2 linked regions of the Alicycliphilus denitrificans K601 genome follow. The protein of the gene in region 2 interacts with the protein of the main gene of each other region in a pairwise test. Links are inferred from orthologs where the notes say so. Each region holds a gene or a part of one and is shown on either strand. Other genes may lie near its edges.

Evidence for each region.
Region 1: the proteins of ALIDE2_RS22205 (region 2) and ALIDE2_RS07200 interact in binary tests that used the Escherichia coli proteins (3 or more experiments, as listed by UniProt). The link is inferred for Alicycliphilus denitrificans K601 from one-to-one orthologs.

What each region holds. Positions count from the first base shown.
Region 1 is NC_015422.1:1,516,514-1,527,885, reverse strand. What follows is about bases 2,853-6,132. They hold ALIDE2_RS07200 (sensor histidine kinase), read right to left. Parts: upstream 5,783-6,132; coding sequence 3,053-5,782; downstream 2,853-3,052. Other genes in these bases: kdpC (potassium-transporting ATPase subunit KdpC), read right to left, coding at 5,798-6,132; ALIDE2_RS07205 (response regulator), read right to left, coding at 2,853-3,048. In the rest of the region: ALIDE2_RS07225 (DUF802 domain-containing protein), read right to left, coding at 1-645; ALIDE2_RS07220 (DUF3348 family protein), read right to left, coding at 642-1,313; more of ALIDE2_RS07205, read right to left, coding at 2,338-2,852; more of kdpC, read right to left, coding at 6,133-6,430; potassium-transporting ATPase subunit KdpB, read right to left, coding at 6,444-8,468; potassium-transporting ATPase subunit KdpA, read right to left, coding at 8,480-10,180; ALIDE2_RS07180 (hypothetical protein), read left to right, coding at 10,393-10,683; xth (exodeoxyribonuclease III), read left to right, coding at 10,690-11,372. UniProt on the Escherichia coli protein: Member of the two-component regulatory system KdpD/KdpE involved in the regulation of the kdp operon. KdpD may function as a membrane-associated protein kinase that phosphorylates KdpE in response to environmental signals.
Region 2 is NC_015422.1:4,691,867-4,702,810, forward strand. What follows is about bases 2,673-5,524. They hold ALIDE2_RS22205 (PTS sugar transporter subunit IIA), read right to left. Parts: upstream 4,407-5,524; coding sequence 3,939-4,406; downstream 2,673-3,938. Other genes in these bases: fur (ferric iron uptake transcriptional regulator), read left to right, coding at 2,673-2,684; hprK (HPr(Ser) kinase/phosphatase), read right to left, coding at 2,692-3,645; hpf (ribosome hibernation-promoting factor, HPF/YfiA family), read right to left, coding at 4,547-4,894; ALIDE2_RS22215 (phosphoribosylaminoimidazolesuccinocarboxamide synthase), read left to right, coding at 5,207-5,524. In the rest of the region: ALIDE2_RS22175 (ExbD/TolR family protein), read right to left, coding at 1-67; ALIDE2_RS22180 (MotA/TolQ/ExbB proton channel family protein), read right to left, coding at 74-727; dapB (4-hydroxy-tetrahydrodipicolinate reductase), read right to left, coding at 735-1,556; ALIDE2_RS22190 (outer membrane protein assembly factor BamE), read right to left, coding at 1,611-2,153; more of fur, read left to right, coding at 2,265-2,672; more of ALIDE2_RS22215, read left to right, coding at 5,525-6,127; trxA (thioredoxin), read right to left, coding at 6,177-7,085; purE (5-(carboxyamino)imidazole ribonucleotide mutase), read left to right, coding at 7,227-7,724; ALIDE2_RS22230 (5-(carboxyamino)imidazole ribonucleotide synthase), read left to right, coding at 7,721-8,890; ALIDE2_RS22235 (L-threonylcarbamoyladenylate synthase), read left to right, coding at 8,896-9,894; ALIDE2_RS22240 (SGNH/GDSL hydrolase family protein), read left to right, coding at 9,958-10,914. UniProt on the Escherichia coli protein: Seems to have a role in regulating nitrogen assimilation.

The sequences.
Region 1 (11,372 bases), 3.2 Mb from region 2 along the record:
CTCCAGCAGGCGCAGCGATGCCTCGCGCTGGTGCTGGCTGGAGAAGGGCCGCAGCGGGCCGGCCGCGGCGGCGTCGAGCTGCCGCGCGGCGCGGATGCGCTCGCGCCGGCACAGCGCCGTCATCAGCCCCAGCATGGCCGAGGCGGCCACGCCCGCCACCGAGGTGCCGAACGCCAGCCCCAGGCCGCGCACGGGCGCCGACAGCGCGTCGCGCATGGCATCGAGCCCGTCGGCGCCCGCCAGCGCGGCGCCCGTGCCGTTCAGGGCGACCACCATGCCCCCGAAGGTGCCCAGCATGCCCAGCAGCACGAGCAGGCCGCTCAGGTACGAGGCGAGCACCGGCCCCGGCAGGCCGGCGCGCGCGCCTTCGACGCGCTGGCGCACGGCGTCGCGCAGCGCGGCGGGCAGCGTGGCCAGCCAGTCATCCAGCCGCGCGGGGGGTTGCGAGAGCGCGCCCAGCGCACCCGCCAGCGCCTCGGTCGCGCGCGAGAAGCGCAGCAGCTCCCAGCTGCCGAGCAGGTAGAACGCCGCGATCAGCACGATGATGGCCAGCGCCAGCGGCTGGGCCTGCAGGTAGCCCGCGCCCACCCAGCCCACGGTGGCAAGGCCCGCCGCGAACGCGGCCAGGGAAAACAGTTTCGTCATGTACAGCCCGAAGGGGTATGGCGGCGAAGCGCTTCGAGAAGCCCTTCGACCGGTTGCAATCTCAATTCCAGCTCGGCCAGCAGCACGGCCTGCAGGTCGGCGCGGAACGCGTCTGGCCCGGCCTCGGCCGCGCACAGCCGCTGGAAGTGTTTTTCGAGCCGCGCGGGCACGGCAGCGAACACGCGCTGCTCCTGCACCGCAAGCGCCTGTGCCAGCACCGCGTCCACCGCGGCAAGCCGCGCCGCATCGGGGCCGCAGGCCGCCAGGGCGGCGCGCACGCGCTCGCGCAGCGCGGCCAGCGCCACGCCCATCGCCTGCTGGCGCGCCACGTAGCACTGGCGGTACGGGGCGAAGCCCATGCCGGCCTCCAGCGGCGAACGGCCCGCGGCCTGCGACTCGCGGCCGATGGCCTGCGCGAGCGTGGCGCGCACGCGCTCGTATTCGGCGTGCTCGCCGGCGTAGCGGTTCTGCGGATTGACGGTCGATGCGGCGGGACGTTCCAGGGCGGCGGACAGCGCGATGGCGTCCGTCCAGCCCACCCACTGGACCAGGCCATCGGCGAACGCGGCGCAGGGCTCGCCCGCGCGCTGCGGCGCGTCGCCCATGCCGGCCAGCAGGCGCACCAGCGCCGTGCCCGTCAAACCCGCCCGCCCCGTGTGCTGGGCCATAGTGGGGCTCATGCGGCTCAAAAAACCCGGCAGTCTACACTGGTGGGCTTTCGAGCCAGAACGGGCTTGTGTAACGACTTGCGCGAAGAGGAAGCCTCATAGCCGCCGGTGCGGCAGGGCCCCGAATCGAGGCGGAAACGGGTCGCGCGAAGGCCCCCGCGAAAAAGGAACTAGGGCGAATCGACATTCAGTCTGGTACCCAAGTCAGAGAAGCTGCCAGGCAGAGGAAGGCCATGAAGTGGGCGTCCTTGCGGTCATAGCGCGTGGCGATGCGCCGGTACTGCTTGAGCCGTCCAAAGCATCGCTCGATGGCGTTGCGCGCACGGTAGAGCTTGGCATCGAAGGGGCGTGCTTGCTGGCAACTGCGTGGCGGGATGACGGCTTGCGCGCCACAGGCTTCGATCTGCGCCACCAAGGCACGGCTGTCGTAGCCCTTGTCTGCGAGGACATGCGTGGGCGCAAAGCCTCGCAGCAGCTCGGGGGCCTGGGTGATGTCGTTGACCTGTCCTGGCGTGAGGATCAGCCTCAAGGGCCGGCCCTGCCCGTCATTGGCCAGGTGGATCTTCGTGCTCAAACCACCTCGGGAACGCCCCAAAGCCGCAGTCTTGGCCCCCCTTTGCCCGTGGCGGCTTGTTGATGCGCTCGAACGATGGTGCTGTCGATCAGCAGGTATGCGTTGCCCCGGTCCTTGACCAGCATGGCAAACACTTGCTCCCAGACTCCGGCTGCGGCCCAACGGGTGAAGCGCTTGTGCACCGTCTTGTACTTGCCATAGCGCTCGGGCAGGTCGCTCCAGCGGGCTCCCGAGCGCAGCACCCACAGCACGCCGTTGACGAAGTTGCGGTTATCCACGCCACTTCTGCCCGGATCACCCGCTTTGCCTGGCAGTAGTTCCTCCAGGCGTTGCCATTGGGCGTCGGTCAATTCGTAGCGGCTCGGGCGTGTCATGCGGGCTTGATTCCTCCTGCCCGTATCGTCTCATCCTTGATCTCTTGAATGTCGATTCACCCTAGCCGTCGTCCCCCTACCGCTCCTGCGCAACGAACCGCAGCCCCACCCCAGGCTCGGTCACGATGTAGCGCGGCGCCGATGCGTCGTCCCCCAGCTTGTGGCGTAGCTTGCCCACGAGGACGCGCAGGTAGTGGGCATCCTCCTGGTGGGTCGGCCCCCACATCTCCCGCAGCAGTTGCGTCTGGGTCACGAGCCGCCCGGGCTGGCGTGCCAGCAGGGCCAGCAGCGCGAACTCCTTGCGCGTGAGCGCCACCGCCTGCCCCCGCAGGTGCACCTTGCGCCGGGCGAGGTCGATGCACAGCGTGCCGTCGTCGTAGACCGGGCCTTCCTCACCGGACAGCGCCGTCGTACGCAGGAAGGCGCGGATGCGCGCCATGAGCTCGCCGATGCCGAACGGCTTGGTCACGTAGTCGTTGGCCCCCGCGTCCAGCAGTGCCACCTTTTCCTCCTCGCCGGAGCGCACGGTGAGCACGATGACCGGCACGCGCGACCACTGGCGCAGCTCCTCGAGCACCTCCTTGCCGTCGCGGTCGGGCAAGCCCAGGTCCAGCACCACGATGTCCGCGCCCTGGCTCGCGAGCAGCGCCAGGCCCTGCAGGCCGGTCTCCGCCAGCAGCGTGGCATAGCCCTGCGAACGCAGGCTGATGTCGATGAACTTGCGGATCTGTGGCTCGTCGTCGATGACGAGCACGCGCGCGGCCGGGCCGCCGGGCGGGTGGGTCACGGGTTCATCCCTCCTGCGCGGGCAGCGGCTCGCCCAGCGGCAGGGTCAGGCGGATGGTCGTGCCCCGGCCGTCCGGCCCGGGCAGGGCCTCCACCCGGCCCATGTGCGCGCCCACGATGCCCTGCACGATGGTCAGGCCCAGGCCGGTGCCCTGCTTGCCGCGGTCGCCGCGCTCCACGCTGTAGAACATGTCGAAGATCCTGCGCCGCTCGTCCTCCGGGATGCCCGGCCCCCGGTCGGAGATGTCGATGCGCAGCAGGCCGCCCTCCTCCCGCAGCGCCTGCACCCGGATGGGCTCGCCCGGCGGGGAGAACTTGGCCGCATTCTCCAGGACGTTGAAGATCGCCTGCTCGATCAGCGCCGGGTGGACGTGGACCGGGCCGATCCCGGCATCGATGCTGCTCTCCACCTTCACCGCCGGTTCGTAGCGCTGCAGCCGGCGCACGGCGGAGCCTACCAGCTCGTCCACGCCGATCCAGTCGCGCGACAGAGCCAGACCTTGCTGGCCCAGGCGGGTCATGTCCAGCAGGTTCTGGATGTAGCGGTCCAGCCGCTCGCCCTCGACGCGGATGGTCTCTAGCAGGCTGCCGCGGTCCTGCGCTCCCATGTCCTGGCCGTAGCGGGCCAGGCTGTCGGCCGCGCCGATCATGGACGACAGCGGCGAGCGCAGGTCGTGCGACACGGAGGACAGCAGCGCAGAGCGCAGCCGCTCCGTCTCCCCGGTCACCCGCGCCGCCTCCAGCTCGGACACCAGGCGCGCGCGCAGTGCGGCTTGGCCGATGTCCTCCGTCATGCTCTCGGCCAGGCGCCGCTGCTCGAAGGGCAGGCGCCCCATCCCCGCGGGGAAGCGCAGGCCCACCACGCCAAGCGTCTCCCGGTCCGAGTGCACGGGTAGGAACCACCACGCGCAATGGGCGAGCGTATCGGTATAGCGGCCGCTGGGCTGCCCGTGCTGCTGGCTCCATTCAGCCGCGGCCTTGTCCTTCTCGTCCAGGTGCTGCGCCGCCGCGGCAGGGCCGGATTCACCGTTGATGCGGATCCACGCCTGCGCGTTCAGCGTCGATTGCAGCACCGAGGCGCTGGCCGTGATCACCTGCCCCAGGTCGGCCGCCTTGGACAGCTGCCGGGCCAGGTTCTGCATGGCCGTGGCGTGCGTGTTCGCGGCGCGCAGCGCGATCACCTGCATGCGCAGGCGCGAGGCCAGGCGGCCCGCGATCAGCGCAGCGGCCAGGAACAGCAGCACCGTCGCCACGCCGCGCTGGGCGCTGATGAGGAAGGTGAAGCGCGGCTCGATGAACAGAAAGTCGTAGGCCAGGAAGCACAGCACCGCGGTGATGGCGGCGGCCACCATGCGCGTTCGCGAGGCCACCAGCAGCACGGCGATCAGGAACACCGTGGAGAGGTCCTCCAGCCCCACGAAGCGCTCGGCGAGCGCGGCGGCCGCGGTGGCGCCCAGCGTCGCCAGCGCGATCAGGGCGGGCTCGCCCCGGGCCAGGCGCTCGCCGGCCAGGCCCTGCAGGCGAAGCGCGCGCTGGCGCGCCTGCGGCGTGCTGACGATAGTGAGCTCGTAGCGAGCGCCGCGCTGCAGCAGCTGCTGCGTCAGCGTGCGGTTGAAGATGCGGGCGACGGGCCGCTCGCGCGTGCGCCCGATCACGATGGAGCGCGCACCGCGCGCCGCCGCCGCGTCCAGCAGGGCCTGCGTGACGTCGGTGTTGTGCAGCGCCTCGGTCTCTCCGCCCAGGCTGCGCGCCAGCGCAAAGGCCTGGTCCAGCTCCCGCTGGCGCTGCTGCTCGGCATGGGCGGCCGAGTGGCGCGCCTGCCCGGGCGCCGCGCGCTCCAGGTCCTCCGCGTGCAGCGCCGCGCCCGCCGAGCGGCCGGTATCCACGCTCACCACCGACCAGGGCGCGCCGCGCCGCTCGGCGATGCGCGCGCCCGCGCGCACCAGGTATTCCGACTGGCCCCGGCCGTCGATGGCGACGAGCACGTGCCGCTGGATCGCGATGTCGGCCAGCCCGCGCGCAGTGCGCGTCTCGCGCAGGTCGGCGTCCACGTGCTCGGCCACGGTCTGCATCGCCAGCTCGCGCAGCGCCGTGAGGTTGGAGGGCGAGAAGAAGGCCTGCAGCGCCTGCGCCGCCTGCTCGGGCAGGTAGACCTTGCCCTGGTTCAGGCGCTCGATCAGCTCGCGCGCCGGCAGATCGACCAGCCGGATGTCGCGCAGCCGCTCGAACACGGCGTCCGGCACCGTTTCGCTCACCCGGATGCCGGTGATCTGGTGCACCACGTCGTTCAGGCTCTCCAGGTGCTGGACATTGACGGTGGTGTAGACGTCGATGCCTGCGTCCAGCAGCTCCTGCACGTCCTGCCAGCGGCGCTCGTGGCGGCTGCCAGGCGCATTGCGGTGGGCCAGCTCATCGACCAGGGCGATGGCCGGCCTGCGCGCCAGCAAGCCGTCGAGGTCCATTTCATCGAGCATGCGCCCCTGGTACCCGACCTGCCTGCGCGGCACCTGCGGCAACCCCTCGACCAGGGCCATGGTCTCGGCGCGGCCATGGGTCTCGACGATGCCGATCACCACGTCGATGCCCTGGCGGTGCAGCTCCCGCGCGCGGGCGAGCATGGCGTAGGTCTTTCCCACGCCCGGCGCCGCGCCCAGGAACACCGTGAGCCTGCCGGCCGCCTGCCGCCGCAGCTCGCCGACCAGGGCATCCGCCTGCTGCGTATTCTCCGCCCCCATCGCCCGCGCCTTCCGCTACTTGCTGGCCGCCAGTGCGTCCAGCGCCAGGTTCAGGGCCAGCACGTTGACGCGCGGCGCACCGAAGATGCCGAACTGCCGGCCCTCGGTATGGCCGGCCACCAGCCTTTCGACGGCATCGCGGGCAAGGCCCCGCGCACGCGCGACGCGCGCCACCTGGATCGCCGCGCCCTGCGGGCTGACGTGCGGGTCGATGCCGCTGCCTGACTGCGTGTACAGGTCACCGGGCACGGCCGAGGGCGCCACGCCCTCGCGCATGGCGACGGCCGCGCGCGCTTCTTCCAGGCGCTTGCGCAGATCCGGGTTGGTTCGCGCCTGGTTGCTGCCCGTCAGCGCCATCGTGTCGTAGCCGGCGGCGGAAGGGCGCGGCTGGAAATAGCGCTCGCCCGCGAAGGGCTGGGCCACCAGCGCCGAGCCGACGATCCGGCTGCCGCGCTCGACCAGGCTGCCATCGGCCGCCTGCGGGAACAGCGCCTGCCCGATGCCGACGCCCGCCAGCGAATACAGGAAGCCGAAGCCGGCCAGGGTCACGACGGCCAGCACGACGGCGCCGCGCAAGGCGCCCCGGTCGGCAAGGGGTGCGGTACCGGAAGAAGCTCGGGCCGGCGAAACCGGGAGGATGTTTGCCATGGTGTCTGTTTCCTCAGAGATTGAACATCGCGGACAGCACGATGTCGATGAGTTTGATCCCGATGAAAGGCAGCAGCACGCCCCCCACGCCGTAGACCAGCATGTTGTTGCGCAGCAGCTCGGTCGCGCTCGCGGGTCTGAAGCGCACGCCGCGCAGCGCCAGCGGTATCAGCGCCGGGATGATGAGGGCGTTGAAGACCAGCGCCGACAGCACCGCGCTGGCCGGGCTGGACAGCCGCATTACGTCAAGCGCGGCCATCTGCGGGACGCTTGCCGCGAACAGCGCCGGCAGGATGGCGAAGTACTTGGACACGTCGTTGGCCAGCGAGAAGGTGGTCAGCGCGCCGCGCGTGATGAGCTGCTGCTTGCCGATCTCCACCACCGCCAGCAGCTTGGCCGGGTCGGAGTCCAGGTCTACCATGTTGCCGGCCTCCTTGGCCGCCTGCGTGCCCGAGTTCATCGCCAGGCCCACGTCGGCCTGCGCCAGCGCGGGCGCGTCGTTGGTGCCGTCGCCCACCATGGCCACGAGCCGCCCGCCGGCCTGCTCGGCGCGGATGCGCGCCAGCTTGTCCTCGGGCCGGGCCTCGGCGATGTAGTCGTCCACCCCGGCGTCGGCGGCGATGCTCGCTGCCGTGAGCGGGTTGTCGCCGGTGATCATCACCGTCTTGACGCCCATCTCGCGCAGGCGGGCGAAGCGCTCCTTGATGCCGCGCTTGATGACGTCGGACAGCTCGACCACGCCCAGCACATGCCGGCCATCGCTCACCACCAGCGGCGTGGCGCCCTTGCGCGCCACCTCGTGCACGCGCGCCTCCAGCTCGGCTGGCGCATGGCCTTCGAGCGCCGCGACGTGCCGGACGATCGCATCCATCGCGCCCTTGCGGATCACGCGGCCGGCGGGCAGGTCCACACCCGACATGCGCGTCTGCGCCGTGAAGGGCACGAAGTGGGCCTGCTCCGGGTCCACAAGCTTCTCGCCCTTCTCCCGCGCGAGCCTGACTATGGATTTTCCCTCGGGCGTGGAGTCGGCCAGGGAGGCCAGCAACGCGGCCTGACGCAGTTGCGCCGCATTCACCCCGGCCAGCGGGTGGAAGGCCGTGGCCTGCCGGTCGCCGTAGGTGATGGTGCCGGTCTTGTCCAGCAGCAGCACGTCCACGTCGCCGGCCACCTCCACCGCCTTGCCGGACTTGGCCAGCACGTTGGCCCTCAGCGCGCGGTTCATACCCGCGATGCCGATGGCCGGCAGCAGGCCGCCGATGGTGGTCGGGATCAGGCACACCAGCAGGGCCACCAGCAGCACGACGTCGACCCGCACGCCCACGAAGCCGCCGATGAAGGGCAGCGTGGCGACCACGATCAGGAAGCTCAGCGTCATCACCGCCAGCAGGATGCCCAGCGCGATCTCGTTGGGCGTCTTCTGCCGCACGGAGCCCTCGACCAGCGCGATCATGCGGTCCAGGAAGCTGTGGCCGGACTCGGCCGTGACGCGCACGACGATGCGGTCGGACAGCACCTTGGTGCCGCCGATCACGCCGGAACGGTCGGTGCCCGCCTCGCGCAGCACGGGCGCGGACTCGCCGGTGACGGCGGCCTCGTTGATGGTCGCCAGGCCCTCGACGATCTCCCCGTCGGCCGGGACCAGCTGGCCTTCCGCGACCACCACCAGGTCGCCCGGGCGCAATTCCGCAGCGGGGACGGTGTTCTCCCGGCCCGCCTTGTCCAGCCGGCGCGCCACCAGGTCCTTGCGGGCCCGGCGCAGCGAGGCGGCCTGGCCGCGTCCGCGCGCCTCGGCCACCGCCTCGGCGAAGTTGGCGAACAGCACGGTGACGAACAGGATGGCCGTGACGGCCCAGCCGAAGCCGGTGCTCGTCCAGCCCGCGATGGTGGCAACGGCGGTCAGCACGGTGCCCAGCCACACCACCGCCATCACCGGGTTCTGGATGGCATGCCGGGGCGCCAGCTTGGCGAAGGAACCGATCAGCGCGGGCTTCAGAGAACTGCCCACGCGGGTGGAGGAGGCTGCATGTGTCGTACTCATGTGGGAATCCTTCAGCGGGCAAGCAGCGAGGCCAGAGCCAGGTGGTCGGCCACGGGGCCCAGCACCAGCACCGGCATGAACTGCAGCAGCGTGAGAATGATGACGATGCCGATGAGCACCAGCGCGAAGGTGGGCGTTTCCACCTGCAGCGTGCCGGCACCCTCGGGGGCGCGGCGCTTGGCGGCGAGCATGGCGGCGATGGCCAGCGGGATCACCAGCGCGGGGAAGCGGCCGGCGGCCAGCACGATGGCGCAGCTGAGGTTCCACCACACCGTGGCGTCGCCCAGCCCCTCGAAGCCCGAGCCGTTGTTGGCGAAGGCCGAGACGTACTCGTAGAACACCTGGCTGATGCCATGAAAGCCCGGGTTGGAGTTGCCCGCCAGGCCGGGCACGGCGAGCGCCACGGCCGTGAAGCCCAGCACGACCAGCGGCTGCAGCAGCACCAGCACCGCCAGCAGCCGCACCTCGGGGCCCTCGATCTTGCGGCCGAACAGTTCGGGCGTGCGCCCCGTCATCAGCCCGGCCAGGAACACGCTCAGCAGCAGGTACACGATGAACTGCTGCAAGCCGCAGCCCACGCCGCCCCAGACGGCGTTGATCAGCATATCGGCCATGGCCACCATGCCGGTCAGCGGCGCCGCCGAGTCGAGCATGGAGTTGACCGAGCCGTTGTTGACCTGCGTCGTCACCGCCGCCCACAGCGCCGAGGCATCGGAGCCCAGGCGCACCTCCTTGCCCTCCATCAGGGCGATGTCGGCCGCGATGGCGGAGTGCCCCTCGGACCAGACCGCCAGGCCCGTGGAGAGCACCGACATGGCCAGCATGGTGCCGAAGACCATGGCGCCGAACCTGCGCCGCCCGGTGAAGGGCCCGACCATGAAGACGATGCTCACGGGAATCAGGCAGATCGCCAGGGTCTGCAGGAAATTGGACAGCGGCGTCGGGTTCTCCAGCGGCACCGCGCTGTTGGGGCCGTACCAGCCGCCGCCGTTACTGCCCAGTTGCTTGATCGCCACCATCGGCGCCACCGGCCCGAGCGGAATCTTCTGCACATTGAACTGCGCGCCGGCCTCGACCGGCGCCGCCACGGGGCCGCCGGCCAGCGTGGCCGGCACGCCCTGCCAGGTCAGCAGCGCCGACAGGATCAGGCACAGCGGCAGCACGAAGCGCAGCGTGGCGCGCACCACGTCGGCCCAGTAGTTACCGACATCCACGGGCTGGCCCTGGGCCTGGGGCTGCCGCCCGCCGAACAGGCCGCGCAGCGTGGCCGCGGCCACGGCCAGCCCCATCACCGGCGTGACCACCTGCAGGCCCACGATGCCCGTCATCTGCGACAGGTAGGACAGCTGCGCCTGGCCCGCGTAGTGCTGCTGGTTGGTGTTCGTGAGGAAGGACACCACGGTGTGCAGCGCCAGGTCCCAGCCCATGTTGGGCACGCCATCCGGGTTGAGCGGCAACCAGGCCTGGGTCATGAAGATCGCCCAGACCACGAGCGCGAGCACCAGGTTGCTCAGCAGGAAGGCTTTGGCGTACCCGCACCAGCCCATGCCGACCTCGGGCCGCGTGCCCAGCAGCGCGTACAGCGGCCGCTCGATCCAGCGGAACAGGACATCGCTGCGCATCGGATCGCCGCGCATCACTGCAGCCAGGTAATGTCCGAGCGGCCAGCCCAGGACGACGAGCAGCGCGAGGAGAAGAAGGGGCTCAACCATGGTGCCGAATTCCCCGCAGGACGGCCAGAGGAACAATCGGGGCCATGGCGGCGGACATCGGGGTCGCCTGGGAACGCTTGGGTGTCATGCTTCTTGTCGCGGATGCAATGGCGAAATAGCCATGACCGAGTTTTCTGCCGATGCCCGTAAATTCTCCATTCCGCAAAGGCGCCTGCGCATAAATTCGGCGTAAATTCCGAGTGGAGAAGCACGTGAGCACCCTGGCGCGCGACCTCGAAAGCCCGACCATCCACAAGCTGACCGAGTTGTGCGAGATGATGGAAGTGCATCCGCTCACGCTGCTGGCGCTGGCCTACACCGAAAACGACCCGGCCAAGACCGATCAACTGCTGGCACGGGTGAGCAAGGAACCGGGAGCAATAGCGGACATGGCCGGACAGACGCGGCCAGACTTGGAGGAGACATCCCTTAGCCAGCCTGGCAGCCACGGGTGTTTTCCAGATCCCAAAATCACACAAAACCATTTAAAATCAATAACTTAAAAAAATATGCATTTAGCCACCTGGAACATCAACTCCCTCTCCGTGCGCCTGCCGCAGGTGCTGGCATGGCTGGTCGCCAATCCGGTGGATGCCATCGGCCTGCAGGAGCTCAAGCTGGTGGACGAGAAGTTCCCGCACGACGCCTTCGAGGCCGCGGGCTACCACGCGGTGTGCTTCGGCCAGAAGACCTACAACGGCGTGGCCATCGTGAGCCGCACGCCGCCGCGCGACGTGGTGCGCAACATTCCCGGCCACGACGACGAGCAGGCGCGCGTGATCGCCGCCACGCTGGACGTGGAAGGCGGCCCGCTGCGCCTGGTGAACTGCTACTTCGTGAACGGCCAGGCGCCGGGCACCGACAAGTTCGCCTACAAGCTGCAGTGGCTGGCCGCCCTGCACGACTGGCTGCGCGCCGAACTGGCCGCGCACCCGCGCCTGGTGCTAGTGGGCGACTTCAACGTGGCGCCCGAAGACCGCGATTCCTATGACCCCGTGGGCCTGAAGGACACCATCCACCACACGGTGGAGGAGCGCCAGCATTTCCGCCAACTGCTGGAGCTGGGCCTGACCGACGCATTCCGCATGTTCGAGCAGCCCGAGAAGAGCTATTCGTGGTGGGACTACCGGCAGCTGGGCTTTCAGAAGAACCGCGGCCTGCGCATAGACCACATCCTGGTGAGCGAGGCGCT
Region 2 (10,944 bases):
GCGGGGTGACGTTGATCTCGCTCATGGGCTCGGGGCCCTGCGTGCGCTCCAGCCGGCCGAATGCCATGGCGGGTCAGCCTGCGGCGGCGACCAGCTCGCGCAGGTCGCGCGCAAAGCCTTCGAGGTCGGCCTCGATGCGGCCGATGGCGCGGCCGAACCAGTTGTAGGCCAGCACGGCGGGGATCGCCACCGACAGGCCCGCAGCGGTCATGACGAGCGCCTCGCCCACGGGGCCGGCAAGGCGTTCGATGGTGATCTGCTCGGCGCCCGCGAGCGCCCCGAGCGCATGGTGGATGCCCCACACGGTGCCCAGCAGCCCCACGAAGGGCGCCGTCGAGCCCACGGTGGCGAGCAGCACCTGGCCGAACTGCAGCCGGCCCAGCACGCCGTGCAGGGCATCGCGCAGCGCGCGCGTGAGGCGCTGCGCAATAGCGCCCTGGTCGGCCAGCGCGGCGCCCGAGCCAGAGCACGCCACCTGCGCGGCGGCGCGCACCAGCGGCAGCACCAGCGCCTCGCGATCGCAGGGCGGCAGGCGTTCGAGCCCCGCGGCGAGCGACGGCGACTGCCAGAACGCAGCCGTGCTGCGCGGCACGTCCACGCGGGCGCGCCACATCAGGCGCAGCTTCCAGAGGATTACGACCCAGCTGGCCACCGACATGGCGAGCAGCAGCAGGGCCAGCCCCTGCGCGACCGCGTCGCCCTGGTGCAGCCAGCGCATGCCGTCCATGAGGCGGCTACTTGAGGTTCAGCACGTCGAACATGTCGAACATGCCCGCGCGCTGCCCGGCCAGGAAGCGCACGGCGCGCAGGCTGCCCTGCGCGTAGCCGGCGCGGCTGCTGGACTTGTGCGTGATCTCCACGCGCTCGCCGGTGCCGGCGAACAGCACGGTGTGGTCGCCCACGATGTCGCCGCCGCGCACGGTGGCAAAGCCGATGCTGCCCTCCTTGCGCTCGCCCGTGTGGCCGTAGCGCTCGTACACGGCACGGTCGGCAAGGCGCGTGCCCTGCGCCTCGGCGATCACCTCGCCCATCTTCAGGGCCGTGCCCGAGGGCGCGTCCACCTTGTGCTTGTGGTGCGCCTCGATGATCTCGATGTCGTAGCCCGTGGCGAGCGCCTGCGCGGCCATCTGCAGCAGCTTGAGCGTGACGTTCACGCCCACGCTCATGTTGGGCGCGAGCACGATGGCCACCTTGCGCGCGGCGGCCTCCATGTCGGCCTTCTGCGCGTCGGAGAAGCCCGTGGTGCCGATGACCATCTGCACGCCCAGCTCGGCACACACGGCCGCATGGGCCAGCGTGCCCTCGGGGCGCGTGAAGTCGATCAGCACATCGGCATTCTTCAGCCCCTCGCGCAGGTCGGCGGTGATGGCCACGCCGCTCGCGCGGCCCAGGAAGGCGGTGGCGTCCTGGCCCACGGCGGGGCTGGTGGGCAGGTCCAGCGCGCCGGCCAGCACGCAGTCGTCGCTTGCCTGGATCGCCTCGATGAGCATGCGGCCCATGCGGCCGCTGGCGCCGGCTACGGCCACGCGGCGGGGTACGGAAGAGGATGAGGTCATGTCAGCTCGCAATCAAAACGGGAACGGGCTCCGCCATGGGCGGGCCGGGGACACTCAGCGGCGCGGCGATTCCAGCGGCGGGTAGCTCGCGACGGGCGGCGCGGCAGGTGCGGGGGAAGGCCCGGGCACGGCGGACTCGGCCTTGGGAAAGCGCGCCAGCTGCGCCTCGGTGGCCTCCAACTGGGGCACCTTGGGCTTGGACACCTTGGAGGTGAGCGAGGCCACGAACTCAGACTCGGAGGGCATCTCGTCGCCTTCGACGTGGTCCATCACGTTGTCCTTGAAGAACACGGTGAGCTTGCGCGTCTGCGCCTCCACGCCCGGGCGCTTGAGCGTGAAGACGTATTCCCAGCGGTCGCCGTGGAATACGCTCACCATGAGCGGCGTGCCCAGGATCTCGCGCACCTGCTGGCGCCCCATGCCGGGCTGCAGCATCTGCACCTGCTCGCGCGAGACGAAGTTGCCCTGTACCACGGCCACCTTGTAGGGCGTGACGACGTTCGACAGGCGCTCGCCGGTGCCCGCGCAACCGGCCAGCACGGCGGCCAGCAACACTATGGCGCCCCGACGGGCGCCCCTACGGGCGGGAGCAGACATGGGTTTAGGCATAGGGGATATGATCCGGTCCATTGTAGCGGCCCGGGCCTGGCGCCCAGCCTGCGGGGCGCACCATCCCTGATTTCGCCCTGGCAGATGAAGGACCTTGTCATGACGAACATCGACGAACTCAAGAGCACCGGCCTGAAGGCGACGCTGCCCCGGCTGAAGATCCTGGAAATCTTCCAAAAGGGCGCCCAGCGCCACATGACGGCCGAGGACGTGTTCCGCGTGCTGCTGGACGAGCGCTCGGACATCGGCCTGGCCACCGTCTACCGCGTGCTCACGCAGTTCGAGCAGGCCGGCATCCTGATCCGCAGCAACTTCGAGAGCGGCAAGGCCGTCTACGAACTCAACGAGGGCCAGCACCACGACCACTTCGTGTGCACGGCCTGCGGCAAGGTCGAGGAGTTCTACGACCCCGAGATCGAGAAGCGCCAGAACCTGATCGCCCAGTCCAAAGGCTGGGTGATACAGGACCATTCCATGGCCCTGTACGGCCAGTGCGCCAGTTGCGCCAAGAAGCGCTGATGCGCGGTCAGGCGCCGCCGCCTTCCATGGCGCGGCGGTGGCGCTCGACGAATTCCTGGTAGGTGTCTATGCCGCGCAACTGCAGGATGGTGTTGCGCACCGCGGCCTCGACCAGCACGGCGATGTTGCGCCCGACCACCACCTGGATCACCACCTTGAGCACGGGCACGCCCAGCACGTCCTGCGTGAGCGGCTCGTAGGGCATGCGCTCGTAGTCGCGCTCCATGGTTTCCTTGCGCACCAGGTGCACGATGAGCTTCAGGCGCATCCTGCGGCGCACGGCCGTCTCGCCGAAGATGGCGCGGATGTCCAGCAGGCCGATGCCGCGCACTTCGAGCAGGTTCTGCAGCAGGTCGGGGCACTTGCCCTCGATGGTGGTCTGGTTGATGCGGTACAGGTCCACCGCGTCGTCGGCCACCAGGCCGTGGCCGCGCGAGATCAGCTCCAGCCCCAGCTCGCTCTTGCCCAGGCCCGATTCGCCCGTGATGAGCACGCCCAGGCCCAGGATGTCCATGAACACGCCGTGCATGGTGGTGCGGTCGGCGAAGTGCTTGGACAGGTAGGCGCGCAGCACGTCGATGACGAAGGCCGCCGACTCCCGCGTGGCGAACAGCGGAATCTGCGCACGCTCGCACATCGACACCACCTCCTCGGGCGCGGCCTGGCCGTCGGCCAGCACCAGCACCGGAGGCTCCAGCGTGACGATGCGCGCGATGCGGCGCTTGCAGTCCCCGGGCGTCGCGTTGGTCAGGTAGGCGACTTCGCGCTCGCCCAGGATCTGCGCGCGGTAGGGGTGTATGTAGTTGAGGTAGCCGACGAGGTCTGCGCCCGAGCGCGCGGCGCGCACAGCCACCTCGGCGAAGCGCCGCTCTGAAGCCCCCAGGCCCGCGACCCACTCCCATTTGAGCAGGGTGCGGAACTCCTCGAAGAGCACATCGGCGCTGACGACGTTGGGTTTCATGGCAGCCGATGGCTAGGGCCTGTTAACACTATGGAAGGGGATCGCGTTGCCTCGCAAAGGGGCTGGGTGCAAGGCGCCCGCGCGCTGGCCAAGGCTGATGCCTTGCAAGCGTGGGCAACGCCGCAGACGGCCCCTTTGCGAGACAACCCGAAGGGAAGCTCATGACAGCCCGCCCCTCGGCGTTGCGCTCCTTGTGCGTGCACACGCACGCACTGCGTCGCGCGCCTGGATGGACGGGCTGTCATGAGCTTCGCTACCCCTTCCATAGTGTTAGCAGGCCCTAGGGCGTGGCGTCAGGCGCTCTGGGCCGACTGCCATCCCGAGATCATGCCGTGCAGGCTGGCGGCGTCGGCGCAGCTCTTGAGGCGCTCGCGCAACGCGCTGTCGCTGAGCAGCTCGGCGATTTCCGACAGGATCTCCAGGTGCTTCTGTGTGGCAGCCTCGGGCACCAGCAGGAAGATCAGCAGCACCACGGGCTGCTCGTCGGGCGCGTCGAAGCCGATCGGATGGGCCAGCTGGAACACCGCCGCCATGGGCGATTTCAGCCCCTTGATGCGGCCGTGCGGAATGGCCACGCCATGGCCCAGCCCCGTGGAGCCCAGGCGCTCGCGCGCGAAGAGGCTGTCGGTGATCAGGGCCCGGGACAGGCCGTGCTGGCTCTCGAACAGCAGGCCGGCCTCCTCGAATGCACGTTTCTTGCTAGTGGCATCGACGCTCACGAGCACTTGTGCGGGAGGCAGTATGGAAGCGAGTCGGTTCATGGTCACAGTGAGCGACGATTATGCACGCCCAGCGGAAACCCTGAGAGTGTATCCACCAGCAACAAAAAACCGCCCCGCGGGCGGTTGCGGCACCACCGCTTTTGCACGAGCGGTGGCGCGGACGGGCTCTGGCCGTTCACTCAGGATGCCGCGGCGGCCTGCACGGTGGCGCGGCGCACGCCTGCCTGGTGATCCTGCATGCGGTCCTTGTGGCGCACGACCATGCGGTCCAGCTTGTCCATCAGTTCGTCCACGGCTGCGTACAGGTCGAAATGCGCACTCTCCACGAACAGGTCGTTTCCTTTCACGTGCACCGTGCACTCGGCGCGCTGGCGTTTTTCCTTTTCCTTCTGCTTCTCTACGGTCAATAGCACCTTGACATCCACCACCTGGTCGAAGTGGCGGATGATGCGCTCCAGCTTGGACGTCACGTAACTACGCAAGGCGGGGGTCACTTCAAGGTGATGACCGCTGATCGTCAAGTTCATAGACAAGCCTCCTGTGGCTCACTGGTTGAAAAACACCGTCCTGATACCGGCTCGGGGCGGCTGGCGAACGTGAATGCATTCGGGCCTGGATTCACTATGCGCCCGCGCGCCACGGAACGCAATGCGTTCCCGCCCGGGGCGCACGGGATATGGCAACGGGGTGCCAAGGCGCGCAAAAAGCTTCACAATCGGCTGGATTTCCAGCCTGTGGCGGCCCGCGAATCGCCGCGCCACAGGCTCCGGCGCCACGGCTAGAATGGCCCGCTTTGGCCCCGGCGATGGCGGGGCAGACCCTTTCGCCCGACCGTCTCTATGACCCAGCCCAGCACCTCTGCCCTGCACACCTCCGCCCTGACCTCGCTGCCGCTGCTGGCGCGCGGCAAGGTGCGCGACAACTACGCCGTGGGCGACGACCGCATCCTGATGGTGGCCAGCGACCGGCTCTCGGCCTTTGACGTGATCATGGGAGAGCCGATCCCCGGCAAGGGCGAGCTGCTCACGCAGATGGCGCTGTTCTGGTTCGACAAGCTGGGCCACGTCGTGCCCAACCACCTGACCGGCGAGGCGCCCGAGAGCGTGGTCACGCCGGCCGAGGCGCCCCAGGTGCGGGGGCGCTCCATGCTCGTCAAGCGCCTCAAGCCGATTCCCATCGAGGCCGTGGTGCGCGGCTACCTGGCCGGCAGCGGCTGGAAGGAGTACCAGGAGTCGCGCTCGGTCTGCGGCGTGCCGCTGCCCGACGGCCTGACCAATGCCGCCAGGCTGCCCCACAGCATCTACACGCCGGCCGCCAAGGCCGCCATGGGCGAGCATGACGAGAACATCACGTTCGAGCGTACCGTGGAGATGGTCGGCCCGGATCTGGCCGCCAGGATCCGCGACGTTTCCATCCAGCTGTACGAGGCCGCCGCCGCCATCGCGCTCGCCAAGGGCATGATCATTGCCGACACCAAGTTCGAGTTCGGCCTCGACAAGGACGGCACGCTGGTGCTGATGGACGAGGTGCTCACGCCCGACAGCTCGCGCTACTGGCCCGTGGAGGGCTATGCCGAGGCGCTGGCCCGCGGCGAGAACCCGCCCAGCTACGACAAGCAGTTCGTGCGCGACTGGCTGGAGCAGGCCCAGGTGGGCGGCAAGCCCTGGAACAAGACCGCCCCCGCGCCGCGCCTGCCGCGCGAGGTGGTGGAGAAGACGGCCGCCAAGTACCGCGAGGCGCTGCAGCGGCTCACTGCCTGATTCCCGGCTTCCAGCAAAAGACAAGGCCCCTCGCGGGGCCTTGTTTCTTTCAGCTCAGCACCACCGAGCTCAGGCGCCGGCGGTAGGCCGCCACCACCGGGTCCTCGGGCGGGATCTGGCCCTCGGCCACCTTGGGCTTGGGCGGCTCGATGATCTCCAGGATGGCCACGTAGGTCTTGCGCGCGGCCTCGTCGTTCCAGGCCTTGTCGCGCATGAGGATTTCCAGCAGCTCGTCCATGGCCTCCTGCCAGCGCTGGCGCGCCATGAGCCAGCGTGCGCGGCCGAAGCGCGCCTCGAAGTCGCGCTTGTTGGCGGTAATCTTTGCATCGAATTGGGCGTCAGCGCCCTCCCCATGCGCGCCAGCAGCTACGAAATCAAGAGCATCCATCCAGGCCTTGAGCGCGCCCAGGCGGCGCGAGGCCTCGGCCTTTGCGATCACGGGGGCGAAGGCCACCTTGGCATCGTCCTCGCGGCCGAGCTGCAGCAGCAGCTTCACGTAGTCGAAGCGCGCCTCGTCGTTGGCCGGGTCGGTGGCCACGGCGTGCTGCAGCTTTTCCAGCGCGCCCTCGGTGTCGCCTTCGGCCAGCGCATCCTGCGCTTCTTCCTCCTGTTCCTCCGCCTGCAGCGCCTCGGCGCTGGGCACGTGCTTGTCGAGGAAGGCGCGCAGCTGGCCCTCGGGCTGTACGCCCATGAAGCCGTCCACCGGCTGGCCGTTCATCATCAGCACGCAGGTCGGGATGCTGCGGATGCCGAACATGGCGGCCAGCTGCTGCTCCTGGTCGGAGTCGATCTTGGCGAGCTTGAAGCGGCCCGCGTATTCGGTCTCCAACTTCTCCAGCACCGGGCCCAGCGTCTTGCACGGGCCGCACCAGGGTGCCCAGAAGTCCACCAGCACGGGCTGGCTCATGGAGGCGGCGACCACCTCGGTCTCAAAGGTTTCCAGGGTAACGTCGATCATGTATAGGCATCCCGGTAATGGCTCAACGGGGATTCTCGGACATATTCGGCGCCGTGGAACAGAACCCCGGCGGGCGCGGTGCATGTCCGAAAAGTAAAATGCCGGGTTCCCCCGACGAGCGCCGTTGCGCGCACTCCTCACATGAACCCCATCCAGATCGGCGTGGTCATGGGCTCCAGCAGCGACTGGGACACCATGCAGCACGCAGCCGCCATCCTCCAGCAGTTCGGCATCGCGCACGAGGCGCGGGTGGTCTCGGCCCACCGCATGCCCGACGACATGTTCCGCTACGCCGAGGCCGCCGCCGGCCGCGGCCTCAAGGCCATCATCGCGGGCGCAGGCGGCGCCGCCCATCTGCCCGGCATGATCGCCGCCAAGACCTGCGTGCCGGTGCTGGGCGTGCCCGTGGCCAGCAAGCATCTCTCGGGCGTGGATTCGCTGCACTCCATCGTGCAGATGCCCAAGGGCGTGCCCGTGGCCACCTTCGCCATCGGCGCGGCCGGCGCGGCCAACGCGGCGCTGTTCGCCGTGGCCCTGCTGGCCAACAACGACCCTGCGCTGCGCGAGCGGCTCGAAGCCTTCCGCGCCGAGCAGACCGCCGCCGCGCGCGCCATGACCCTGCCCCCGGTGGCCACATGAGCGCGGGCCGGGGCGTGATCCTGCCCGGCGCCACGCTGGGCGTGCTCGGCGGCGGGCAGCTGGGGCGCATGTTCGTGCACGCGGCCCAGGCCATGGGCTACTCCACGGCCGTGCTGGACGACGACGCAGCCAGCCCGGCCGGGCTGGTGAGCCAGCACCACATCCGCGCGGGCTACGAGGACCCGCAGGGCCTGGCCGAACTGGCGCGCCTGTGCGCCGCCGTAACCACCGAGTTCGAGAACGTGCCCGCCGCCGCGCTCGACATCCTGGCGCGCAGCCTGCCCGTGTCGCCCGCGGGCGGCGCCGTGGCGATCGCGCAGGACCGCGCGGCCGAGAAGGCCCACTTCGTGCGCTGCGGCGTGCCCGTGGCGCCGCACGCGGTGATAGCGACGCCCGCGCAGCTGGCCGCCGTGGATGCCGGCCTGCTGCCCGGCATATTGAAGACCGCGCGCCTGGGCTACGACGGCAAGGGCCAGGCGCGCGTGAATACGCCACAGGAGCTGGCCGCCGCCTGGGACGATCTGGGCCGCGTGCCCTGCGTGCTCGAAAAAATGCTGCCGCTGGCGCACGAGTGCTCCGTCATCGTGGCGCGCGGCCGGGACGGCCATGTCGTGCACCTGCCCGTGCAGCGCAACCTGCACAGGGGCGGCATCCTGGCCGTGACCGAGGTTCATGAGGGAAATCTGCCTCCAGGGCAGGCCCGTCAAGCGCTGGCAGCTGCCAAATCGGTAGCAGATGGCCTGGACTACGTGGGCGTGCTGTGCGTGGAGTTCTTCGTGCTGCAGGACGGCGCCCTGGTGGTCAACGAGATCGCCCCGCGCCCGCACAACAGCGGCCACTACAGCCAGAACGCCTGCGACGTGTCGCAGTTCGAGCTGCAGGTGCGCGCCATGGCCGGCCTGCCCCTGGTGCAGCCGCGCCTGCACAGCCCGGCCATCATGCTGAACCTGCTGGGCGACCTATGGTTCAGGGACGGCGACGGCCCCGCCACGCCGCCCTGGGACGAGGTGCTGGCGCTGCCCGGCTGCCACCTGCACCTGTACGGCAAGCGCGACGCGAAGCGCGGGCGCAAGATGGGCCACCTGAACGTCACGGGCGCCACGCCCGGGGCCGTGCGCGCCACGGCACTCAAGGCGGCGGCCATCCTCGGCATCGAACCCTTCTGACCCCCATGATCCTGGACGGCACGCTCCCCTCCTCGGTACAGGCCGCGGCGCGGCTGCTGGCGCGCGGCGAGCTGCTGGGCCTGCCGACCGAGACCGTCTACGGCCTGGCGGCCGACGCGGACAACGACGCGGCCGTGGCCCGGATCTTCGCCGCCAAGGGCCGGCCCGCCAACCACCCGCTGATCGTGCACGTGGCCGACAGCACGGCCATCACCCACTACGCCAAGGAGGTGCCGCTGTTCGCGCAGCAGCTCATCGACGCCTTCTGGCCCGGCCCGCTCACGCTGATCCTGCCGCGCCTGCCCGCCGCGGCGCGGGCCTCCACGGGCGGGCAGGACAGCGTGGGCCTGCGCTGCCCCGCCCACCCCGTGGCCCATGCCGTGCTGGCCGCCTGCCAGCGGCTCGACCCGCCCGTGTGGGGCGTGGCCGCGCCCAGCGCCAACCATTTCGGCAAAGTCAGCCCGACCACGGCGCAGCACGTGGCCGACGCGTTCGGCGACGAACTGCTGGTGCTCGACGGCGGCGCCTGCGCCGTGGGCATAGAGTCCACCATCATCGACTGCACGCGCGGCGTGCCGGTGCTGTTGCGCCCGGGCGCCATCTCGCGCGCGGACGTGCAGCGCGCCTGCGGCCTGCGCCCACTATCGAAAGAAGAGCTGCCGGCGCACACACCACGCGCTTCAGGCACGCTTTTGGCTCATTACGCCCCGACGGCACGCGTGCGCCTGATGGACGCCAGGCAGCTGCAGGCCGGCCTGGACGTGCTGGGCGCCGACGCCGCCCACCTGGCCGTGTACGCGCGCGCACCGCTGCGCTCGGCATCGTCCAGGATCATCCTGCGCCGCATGCCCGACGACGCGGCCGCGGCCGCGCAGCAGCTGTTCGCCGCGCTGCGCGGCTTCGACGACGCGGGCGCGCGCCTGATCTGGATCGAGACCCCGCCCGACACGCCCGACTGGGAGGGCGTGCGCGACCGCCTGCAGCGCGCCGCGGCCGCGGGCTGACGTCTTCACACGGCGCCGCAACCCTGTCGTTAAACTCTCGCCCACCTCAATCCGGAGAAATACATGCCAGCAAATTGGATGCGCCGCAGCTTCTTGGCGGCCGCCTGTGCATCGGCCGCCCTGCTGGCGGCCTGTGGTTCCAGCGACGTCGAATCCGCCTTCACGCCCACGCGCTTCGTCGCCTTCGGCGACGCCCAGGCCGACGTGGGCCAGGTGGGAGGCAAGAGCTACACGGTCAACGACGGCACCCTGAACATCTGGACGAAGCAGCTCGCCTCGCGCTACGGCGGCACGATCGCGCCCGTGTCGGCCAGCGGCCTGAGCTACGCCCAGGGCAATGCGCGCGTGGCGGCCACCCCCGATGCGGCGGGCGACGCCAGCACGCCCACGGTGACGCAGCAGGTGACCCAGTTCCTCGCCGGCCAGCAGCCCGCCGACGGCGACCTCGTGATCGTCAGCGCCGGCGCGAGCGACATCATCGCCGGCATGGCCGCCGTGCAGGCGGGCACGCTCACCGAGGCGCAGTACGTGGACGCCGCGAGCCAGGCTGGCAAGAACCTTGCCGCGCAGGTGCGCCGCCTGTCCGACGCTGGTGCCAAGCACATCCTGGTGACCGGCACCTACGACCTGAGCCGCACGCCCTGGGCCGTGGCCATCGGCAAGCAGGACCTGATCAGCAGCGCCAGCCTGCGCTTCAACAACGACCTGCTGGTCGCCATCGAGGACCTGCGCAAGACCGTGTTCTACGTGGACATCGCCTACTACGTGAACCTGTTCCAGGGCAACCCCGGCGGCTATGGCTTCACCGACGGCAGAACGCCGGTCTGCACCTCGGTGGACGCCGGCCCGGGCATAGGCATAGGCGCTGGCGAGGTGAACTCGTCCCTGTGCACCTCGTCCACGCTGCTGACCGACGCCGATCCCGGCCGCTACGTGTTCGCCGACAAGGTGTACCTCACGCCGGCCGCGCACCGCAGGTTCGGCGATTACGCCTACGACCGCCTGCGCCAGCGCTGGTGATCGCAGGCCGCCCCGCGCGTGAAAAAGCCG